DNA from 3 places in the Paenibacillus kandeliae genome. Region 1 is predicted to be linked to each of the others. Evidence: riboswitches for the same ligand, from Rfam matches in the RefSeq annotation. Region 1 holds a riboswitch; each other region holds the start of a gene.
What was found. A riboswitch is a leader RNA that binds a small molecule or an ion and turns the genes downstream of it on or off. The one in region 1 is predicted to bind glycine.
Positions count from the first base shown of each region.

Region 2: it holds a riboswitch for glycine, as region 1 does, so the genes downstream of both, ABXR35_RS21140 (amino acid permease) here and gcvT (glycine cleavage system aminomethyltransferase GcvT) in region 1, are expected to answer to the same signal.
Region 3: it holds a riboswitch for glycine, as region 1 does, so the genes downstream of both, sdaAB (L-serine ammonia-lyase, iron-sulfur-dependent subunit beta) here and gcvT (glycine cleavage system aminomethyltransferase GcvT) in region 1, are expected to answer to the same signal.

Region 1 is NZ_JBFDUZ010000001.1:3,155,863-3,159,144, reverse strand. It holds gene gcvPA (aminomethyl-transferring glycine dehydrogenase subunit GcvPA) at 1-538, opposite strand, end outside; gene gcvT (glycine cleavage system aminomethyltransferase GcvT) at 636-1,748, opposite strand; glycine riboswitch at 2,087-2,183, opposite strand; gene gcvH (glycine cleavage system protein GcvH) at 2,370-2,762, shown strand; gene ABXR35_RS13405 (SDR family oxidoreductase) at 3,189-3,282, shown strand, end outside.
Region 2 is NZ_JBFDUZ010000005.1:255,494-258,775, forward strand. It holds gene ABXR35_RS21140 (amino acid permease) at 1-1,348, opposite strand, end outside; glycine riboswitch at 1,492-1,572, opposite strand; gene ABXR35_RS21145 (TetR/AcrR family transcriptional regulator) at 1,693-2,376, opposite strand; gene ABXR35_RS21150 (MATE family efflux transporter) at 2,515-3,282, shown strand, end outside.
Region 3 is NZ_JBFDUZ010000001.1:2,983,808-2,987,089, forward strand. It holds gene ABXR35_RS12660 (TIM-barrel domain-containing protein) at 1-302, shown strand, start outside; gene sdaAA (L-serine ammonia-lyase, iron-sulfur-dependent, subunit alpha) at 405-1,298, opposite strand; gene sdaAB (L-serine ammonia-lyase, iron-sulfur-dependent subunit beta) at 1,320-1,985, opposite strand; glycine riboswitch at 2,213-2,323, opposite strand; gene ABXR35_RS12675 (ATP-binding protein) at 2,484-3,282, opposite strand, start outside.

The sequences.
Region 1 (3,282 bases):
GCCCGCGTGCATAACTGTTCACAACTGCGCGCGATTCTGGATGAATGGTGGAGAAAGCGACGATTTTGCTGCGGCGAGTTGCGGAGGCTGCCAGCGAAGCGGCTTCTGCCAGTGCGGTAGCACCATCATACATACTAGCGTTGGCAACTGCCATACCAGTTAATTCACAAATGTACGATTGAAATTCAAAGATCGCCTGCAATTCGCCTTGGCTAATCTCTGGTTGATACGGAGTATATGCTGTATAAAATTCCGAACGAGAAATCACGTGATTGATCACAGACGGGATATGATGATCGTAAATGCCTGCACCGAGAAAGCTTGTATACCGATCTGTATCGGCATTGCGTCCTGCCAGTGTGGACAGATGGCGGGTGAGTGCATATTCGTCCAGCATGCCAGACATAGGCAATGTACCTTCATAACGAACAGAAGCGGGAATGTCCTTGAATAGTTCCTCAATGGAAGAAGCGCCGACAACGGCTAGCATGTCCTGCTCATTTTGTGGCGTCATCGGGATATAGCGATGGGATTTCATGTGCTGTACTCCTTTCGGCAGTATCGCTGCCGGTTAGTATGGAATTGCCATGACGTGCAATAGAACAGAGGAAAAGGGTTCAAATCGTAGTTCACATTTATACATTCACGGGTTGACGCTTATAAAAAGGAGCCTTCACGACTTCTGCCTTCAACATCTTGCCACGAATCTCAACTTCAACTGGTGTACCCAGTGCAGCGCTGTCTGCTTCGATCAGTGCCAGTCCCAGATTGCGCTTCAATGTGGGCGACTGTGTACCTGTAGTTACTTCGCCAATCTGACGTCCATCGCGGTAGACCGGATAATGAGAGCGGGGAATGCCGCGGTCAATTAGCTCAATACCAACCATTTTGCGCGGTGCGCCGTTTTCCTTTTGCCCAGCCAGTACATCACGTCCGATAAAATCGCCTTTGTCCAGCTTCACGAAGAAACCGAGCCCAGCTTCCAGCGGTGTAATATCCGCAGACAGCTCCTGTCCATACAGCGGAAGCTTCGCTTCAAAGCGCAGCGTATCCCGCGCGCCTAGCCCGCATGGAATCAATCCATCCGATTCGCCCATTTCCAGCAGCTTGCTCCAAATCACATCTGCGTGTGCAGCCGGTGCATAGATCTCATATCCATCTTCACCGGTATAGCCTGTGCGGGAGACGATCACTTCCACATCAAACAGCTTCGCTTCTGCTACAAAGGAAAAGCCGGGTAATGCAGCGTACGTGTCGCTTGCCGTTGCTTTGGAGAGAATGGAAGCGGCTTGTGGTCCTTGCAGGGCAATCAATGCTGTTTGCTCCGAAATGTCCTTCAATTGTACGCCTTCGGGCAAATGCTGACGCAGCCAAGCGATATCCTTATCGATATTGGACGCGTTCAGCACGAGCATATAATGCTCCTCACCGATGCGGTAGACAAGCAGATCATCAACCACTCCGCCGTTGTCATAGCACATCAGCGTATACTGTGCTTGTCCGTCCTGTAAACGGGACACATCGTTGGTCAACATATGCTGCAAATAGCGTAATGCCCCATTGCCGCTAATGATCACCTCACCCATATGGGATACATCGAACAATCCGGCGCGCTCGCGTACAGCCTCATGTTCCTTTTGGATGCCGTAAAATTGTACTGGCAGTTCCCAGCCGCCAAAGTCGATGCAGCGCGGGGAACCGGATTGTTGGTATAACGGGAAAAGCGGAGTTCGTTTCAATTCAGTCATGTGTATTCACCTCGAATTGGTAGTGGTAACGATGAAGCTGGAAATGATGGGCATGCGTTTCATTTTCAAATGGGATGCCAACGTATTCATCATGTTGACTTGATTGAAAGAGGTATACAAGCACAAAAAAGACAGGAAGAGAAGGGAAAGAAACCGACACGTCGCCCGTTATTCATTCCCTTTTCTCCCTGTCCTTGATACCTGAGAGTTACCTCGCTGATCATTCTCGCCGACTATACAACATCTGTCGGTGATCTAGAATGGTTCAAAACAAGTTTCCCCTTGGGTGATCCGCTGTGCATTCATCACTGATCTGCACCGGATGCTCTCCAGAGTTGCGTCCGGTACAGGTCCCTGATACCTGAGAGATTCACCGTCTCCGGCTTACTCCTTCGGCGCCGCCATCGGTGTGGCAGTCTCTCCCTGTACGTTCATCCGCTCACATATGATGTTATGTATTTCCGAACATTCAACACTAGGAAAGCTAAAATTGTATGTTTATTATATTAATACTTGATTGAGTAAACGATGTCAAGCCTCTTGACAGTGCCAACTTCCTTACTATACTCTTGTGGCATTGAGCAAAATGCAATCACGACATGGAACCGGAGGAGCATAATCATGAGCGAAATTAAGGATCAATTGTTGTACAGTGAGGAACACGAGTGGGTAGAGCGTATTGGTGATGATACAGTACGAATTGGTATTACTGACTTTGCCCAGCATCAACTGGGGGATATTGTGTTTGTTGAATTGCCGGAAGATGGTCGCAATGTAAGCGAGAATGAAGTCGTAGGCACAATCGAATCTGTCAAAACAGTATCCGATCTGTTCTGTCCAGTGGCTGGTGTTGTTAGCCGTCTGAATCCCGATCTGGAAACCGAGCCGGAGCTGGTAAACACAGACCCTTACGGTCGTGGTTGGATGCTAGAGCTGAAGGTGGATGGCGATCTGGATGCTGCTCTGTCTAAACTGCTGGATGCGGCTGCTTATAGCGCACACGCACAGGATTGATCAGCAGCGTAATCGTTTCAACATTCGTATTCTAGCGCTTTGATGCTCCACATCTAGCATCGCTACTGCTTGAAATATGCTTATGGATGACTCCGATAGGCTTGCAGTAGATCATACAAGCATTCTTTGCCGTTATCTCCATTCCATCTGGAATGTGATGACGGCTTTTTTACGTGCTTGAATGTCGTATATAGAATCTTTTCCTCATGATTCCATACTGTACGTATTCCATATGCGTTACCGAACTCCTTTGCGTTTACTTAAAATATAGAGCTTATTTCTATAAAATAATTTCTTGGAAATCAATTCTTGCAAGATAAAGACACCGACAATCGTAAGCCTATGCTGCAATACGCTGAGAATCGTAATCCTAGCTTGCTTTTTCAAACATCTATCCTGTATCTACACATCGAGAGGAGCCATTCTATGACTAATTCTATTCATACTTCAACCGCCACTGATAGCAAAATCATCCTGATTACAGGTGCCAATTCCGGTATGGGACTCGCTTCAAGCATCG
Region 2 (3,282 bases), on a different contig from region 1:
CATCGGCTGTTTTACGACTCCGAATCTGATACAGCACTAATAGCAAAATAAACCAAAGCGGCGTGCACAATAACGCGGGACGCGTTTCGCCAGAGATTAGCATGATCACCAGAATGCCTGCAAACAGCGCCAGCACCACATAATTGATCCACGGTGTAAACGGTGCTTTGAAGCGCGACGTTGCATGCAGCTCTGGACGGCTTCGTTTATACCGGATATGGCATACCAGAATTACACCCCACACCCAGATAAAGCAAATCGCACTAATCGTCGTCACAATTTCAAATGCCTGTCCCGGTAACAGCTTGCTCAGTAGCGCACCACCCGAGATGACAAGCGTAGATAGGAACAACGACTGACTTGGTACATGATTGCGGTTTAGTCTGCCCAGTCGCTGTGGAGCCTGCCCTTTATGGCTCAAATTGTACAGAATACGACTCGTCGAGAACATACCGCTGTTACAGGCGGAAGCCGCCGACGTCAGCACGACAAAGTTGATAATGCCCGCCGCCACCGGAATACCGACCAGTGTAAAGGTGCGGACAAATGGACTTTCCGCCGGGCTGAGCTGTGTCCACGGATTGATACACAGCAGCACGAACAACGCGCCTACATAGAAGAACAGAATACGTAGCGGAATCTTATTAATCGCCGATGGAATGCTTTTCTCTGGGTTGGCAGTTTCCGCTGCCGATACACCCACCAGCTCCACACCGACATAAGCGAATACGACCATTTGGAACGAGAATAGGAAGCCAGATACGCCATTTGGGAAGATACCGCCATGCTCCCACAGATTACGTACCGATACCGTACCTGCGTCTGTACGGAAGCCCATAATGAGTAGCACAATGCCTAGACCGATCAGTGCCACAATCGTAATCACCTTAATCAAGGCAAACCAGAATTCCAGCTCCCCGAAGTTTTTGACGGTTAACAGATTCAGTCCAAGCAATACGATCAGGCACAGCACCGCTGGCATCCACTGGGGAATATCAAACCAGTACTGCACATACACACCAACCGCGATCACATCCGCCATCGCCGTCATAATCCAGCAAAACCAATACGTCCAACCCGTTATAAATGCCGCACGCGGTCCCAAATAATCCTCTGCAATATCGGTAAATGACTGATAGCCCGCCTTGGATAATAGCAATTCTCCCAGCGCCCGCATCACAAAGAAAATCGCCATCCCGACGATCAGATACGTGAGGATAATCGACGGTCCTGCCTTCTCAATCGCTTTGCCGGAGCCGAGAAATAATCCCGTTCCAATCGTTCCTCCAATCGCAATCAACTGAACATGCCGGTTAGCAAGCTCTCTTTTTAGTCCTGTCTGTGTCATCGTGTTTCCCCCTCGATCTCCTGATCTGTCTGTAAAAACCAATAAAAAAAGAGACTGGATATCATCCAATCTCTCAGCGCACAAGAATAACAAAATATATACATGCCCCGCAGCATATACCTCGCCGCATGACACATATGTATTCGTACTCTTCTGTCCTTTTGCCTGAGATTGTGAACCCTTCGGCGCTGCGGTATATCCGCAGTCTCTCCAGAAGCTGCTCCTGCTGTAGTGTGATCCACAGCAATCATAGCCCTTGAATATATGCAATTATTGAAGCATTACTGCCATTTCGATATGTTAACATATTACCGCCAATGTGAGCAATGGATCAGTGAAAAAAGTTACACATCCATCTCCTGCTCCAAAATGACTTGCTCAATCCCCAGCAAGATCACCTTTAATCCAAAATCGAACGCCCGATCACTCCCCATCAGCTCAAACAGCTGATTGTGGAACATCCGCCGGAACAGCCATACATCCTCATCGCGCATCGAATCCATCACCTGCGTCATATGGTCGCTCATCGTAGACTGCTGTTCCTGACTCATGATCTCCACATTACGCATATGCTGATACTGATCCAGTACAAAATAAAACACAAAATTCACCAGCGTCGTCACGACCTGCATCTTCTGATCCTGCGCCAATGGCGTTTCTTCGACGCATGCTAGCATCCGGTTAGTGAAACGGATAATGTCTGGATCATGCGGCAGTGTCATCATCATGATCTGCGTCGAGCACGGGTAGCGATTCAATACCACGCGCGTCGTGACTGCCAACTCGGTTAGCTGCTCCTTCCAATTCCCGTCGCTGTGCAACTCATCCACGATCACCTTGGATACATGATTCGCTAGACGCTGGTACAGCTGTTGCTTGCTTTTGAAATGCCAGTACAGCGATGGCGCCTGAATGCCGAGCCGGTCGGCAAGCCGCCGCATACTTAACTTCTCAATCCCATCTTCCCCCAAAAGCTCCCACGACGCTTCGAGAATCTTGTCCTCCGAAATTTGAGGCTGCTTTTTCATCTATATCCATCCTTCGAAAAAATTTATCTAACACTGTAAGTTTGTGCTTTACAACCCATCCATCCCATGATACCATCTAACACTGTAAGGCACAAACTAACAGTGTAAGGCAAAAAATGATAGAAAGCAGGAATCCATATGGATACAGAAAATCTGCATTACTTTGAAAAAGCCCCTATCGCCAAAGCCGTCGCTCACTTTGCCATTCCGATGATGCTCGGTACATCCATGAGCGTGATCTATTCTCTTCTGAACGCTTATTTCCTCGGTACGCTGCATAATACAGCCATGCTGACGGCGCTGGCATTGACGCTACCGTTGTTCGCGATTATCATGGCACTCGGTAACCTGATCGGTATGGGCGGCGGTACATTTATCTCTCGTCTGCTTGGCGACAAGCGATATGACGATGCCAAGCATGTCTCGTCCTTCGCCTTTTACAGCAGTCTGCTGCTCGGTCTGCTCGTTATTCTGGTCGGTTTGCCGCTGGCGGATCTCATCACATCGGGTCTAGGGGCAACGAGCGAATCGTTCGCTTTTACCAAAGATTACGTCACCGTCATGCTGATTGGCTCTCCCGTTGTCGTCCTATTCTTCACCTTGGAAAATATCGTGCGTGCCGAGGGATCGGCAATCACCTCTATGATCGGTATGATCCTGAGTGTGATCGTCAATATTGTGCTGGATGCCCTCGCGATCTTTGTTCTTCACTGGGGCGTGATCGGCGTAGCTACAGCGACCGTTGTAGCGAATCTGGTCGCAAGCGCCTTTTACACGTATCATCTGGGGTTCAAAAGCACCTTTCTGAGTGTGTCGTTGAAATGGTTTAAAGCGAGCCAAGAGATTATGAGCAATGTGTTCAAAATCGGCGTGCCTGTGTTTGTGATGAGTGTCTTTCTTGGTGCG
Region 3 (3,282 bases), 170 kb from region 1:
TTTACGATTTCCCACAAGATCGAGTCTGCTGGGAAACCGAGGATGTGTATATGTTCGGAGCAAGTCTACTGATTGCACCTATTTTGGAAGAAGGGCAGCGCAGTCGCTCTGTCTATCTGCCATCTGGCACACATTGGGTGAATGCGTGGACAGGCAGCCAGCATGAGGGCGGGCAGGTGGTGCAAGCCGATGCGCCACTGTCTATTACACCTGTGTTTATTCGGCAGGCACAAGCGGAAGGATTACAGCCTCTATTTGCTGATATTGTTGCTAGAATGGAATCTGAAGAATCACCAGCTTGATAGATCTAGCGTCTTCTTGCCATACCATACAACAAAAAGAGACTGTATATCGCTACAGTCTCTTTTTGTTGTATATATAATTAGCTAGTAACTTGCAGCAGATTATACGCCGTTGCTTTCGCGACGACGACGTAGTTCTTCGGTGATTTTGCGTCCTGTTGGTGTCTGTGCCAGACCGCCACGCGCTGTTTCCCGATGCTCGCTTGGCATCGAGCGACCTACCTGTAGCATCACATCAACCACTTCATCTGACGGAATTGCACTGCGTACGCCTGCTAGACCCATATCGGCAGCAGCAAGTGCATTCACAGCGCCCAGACCATTGCGCACGATACACGGAATCTCCACCAATCCAGCAACAGGATCACAGATCAGACCGAGTGTATTTTTCAATGCCAGACCGACCGCGTGCATTGCCTGCTCTGGATTACCGCCACGCAGCTCCACGACCGCTCCAGCTGCCATACCGATTGCCGAACCGACCTCTGCCTGACAGCCGCCCTCCGCACCGGAAATGGATGAGTTGTTAGCGATCACGTAACCGATCGCACCAGCGGCGAATAGCCCCAGCACCATCTGTTCATCACTCCAACCGAAGCGCTCTTGGGTGCTAACGAAGACGCCCGGAATGATACCGCATGAACCGGCTGTCGGCGTAGCAATAATACGTCCCATCGACGCGTTGACCTCAGATACCGCCAGTGCATAGGACATCGCACGCGTAGAGTACGCACCGGATGCCGTTTCTCCACCATTCAAGTATTCGTACACTTTGCGTGCATCACCGCCGGTCAAGCCGCTGCGAGATACCGTATCCTCGTGAATGCCGCGGTGAACAGCTTCTTTCATCACCTCATAATAAGCAGCCATCTGCGCAATAACTTCATCGCGCTCTACGCCAGTTTCCTTCACCTGCTCTACAATCATCAGCTCGGCAATACTGCACGAACGTTCCTCGCAAAGCCGGACAATATCTTTTAATGTGCGAAATTGCATATGATTTCCTCCTTTCTTCCTTTAGTCCAAATCAATAACACCCGCACGGGTAACATGCGGTAATGTAACGATATGAGTTAATACCCCATCTGTGGGTACACCATCCAGTTCAATCAGTGTCATCGCTTCGCCGCTGCGCGATTTGCGATCCACGTCCATAAAGCCGATATTCAGCTCCGCCTCGCTCAATGTGCGCGTAATATCCGCCAACACACCTTTGCTATCCATATGCTCGACGACCAGTGTCGGATATTGTCCCGAACCTTTGAGATCGAAGCCGTTTAACTCATGAATCTCGATATTTCCGCCGCCGATCGATGCGCCCGCCAATTCGGCAGTTTGTTCGCCAGCACGCAGTCGCAGACGTACAAAGTTCGGATGTGGATAATTACCTGATCCTTTATCAAAATGAATGGTCATGCCCAGCCGATCCGCTTCCTCCGCTGCATCCGGCAGACGGGGATCATCGGTGCTGTAATCCAGCAGACCGCCCACCAGCGCCAGATCGGTGCCGTGTCCCCAGTACGTTTCCGCAAAGGAACCGTACAGAATAATGTCCGCGTGCTCTGGCTGTTGTCCAAGCAACTGACGTGCTGCTCTGCCCAATCGTGCAGCACCTGCCGTATGAGAACTGGATGGACCGACCATGGAAGGTCCAATAATGTTGAACACATTTTTAAAACGCATATGACTCCTCTTTTCCGCTGCTGCATAATTGAGCAGGTATTGCTGATCTGTCCATGTACATGATATGCCGATCACATATAATCTTCCACCCAACAAGCACATCAAAAAGGACAGAGCAGGACCTGCGGCGGCCTGTATGCTCTGTCCCGTGTACCTGAGAGTTTGGACGGATGATGATGTCGTATCCGTTGTACCCCTTGGGTGGCTGAATGCTCTCTCCAGAGTTGCGTCCGGCAGCGGTTCTTGATACCTGAGAGATTGGCAGACCGTTGGCTGGCGGCTGCTTGCTCCTTCGGTGGCGGATTGCGTACCTCCGCTAACTCTCCCGCTGTCTTCATTCGCATGTATAGGTTGAAATGAACACCGCCGAATGCCCGGCATGTTCCTGATCATTCCTAGCTTAATCCAGCCGCTGAACGCTGTCAATTGCCATAGGGAAAATAAGTTGCATATCTGACATATGCGGTCAACCTTCTTGTTATATGAGTACCATGCGCATCAATCTGTCAGCTCCTCAGATACTTCCAGCAGCGGCAAACGAATGACGAATACCGAGCCTTTGCCCCGCGATGAAGTGAAGCTGAGCACACCTTTGTGATCATTCACAATACGCTGAGCGATGAACAGTCCTAGACCTGTACCACGAATCCGCCGCGATTCGGTGGAACCGGAACGGAAGAACTTTTGGAAAATACGTGGCTGATCCTGCTCAGAGATACCAATACCATAATCCTCTACCTCCACCAGCACCTGACGATCCTGCCGACGTACCCGAATATCGACCGGACGATCCTCTGGCGAATACTTCAGTGCGTTGCCTATCAAATTACTAATTACCTGAATCATACGATTGTGATCGCCCCATACATACAGCTCCTGCTGCTCCAGCTCTACATGCAGTCGATCACGAGACTGAATATCCCACTGCCAGCAAATCATTTGTACCAATTCATCCAGCTGAATATAGCTCATCAGATACTCGGCATGCCCTGCCTCAATCCGCTGACTATCCAGAAATTCATCCAGCAGTCTAGACAAGCGCCCACCTTCAAACTGAATCGTATTCATAAATTCGCGCCGTCGCTCTGCCGGAATATCGTCGTACATCGACAACATTTCAATATAGCCCATGATCGCGGATAACGGTGTACGCAGTTCATGCGATACGACAGCAATCAGCTCATTTTGCAGCTGCTTGACTCTCTTCTCCTCTGTACAATCACGGAAAATCAACAAAAACCCTTGATCCGCCCCACTTGCCGCATCCGTAATCGGGGTTACATGTAGAGATAACAAA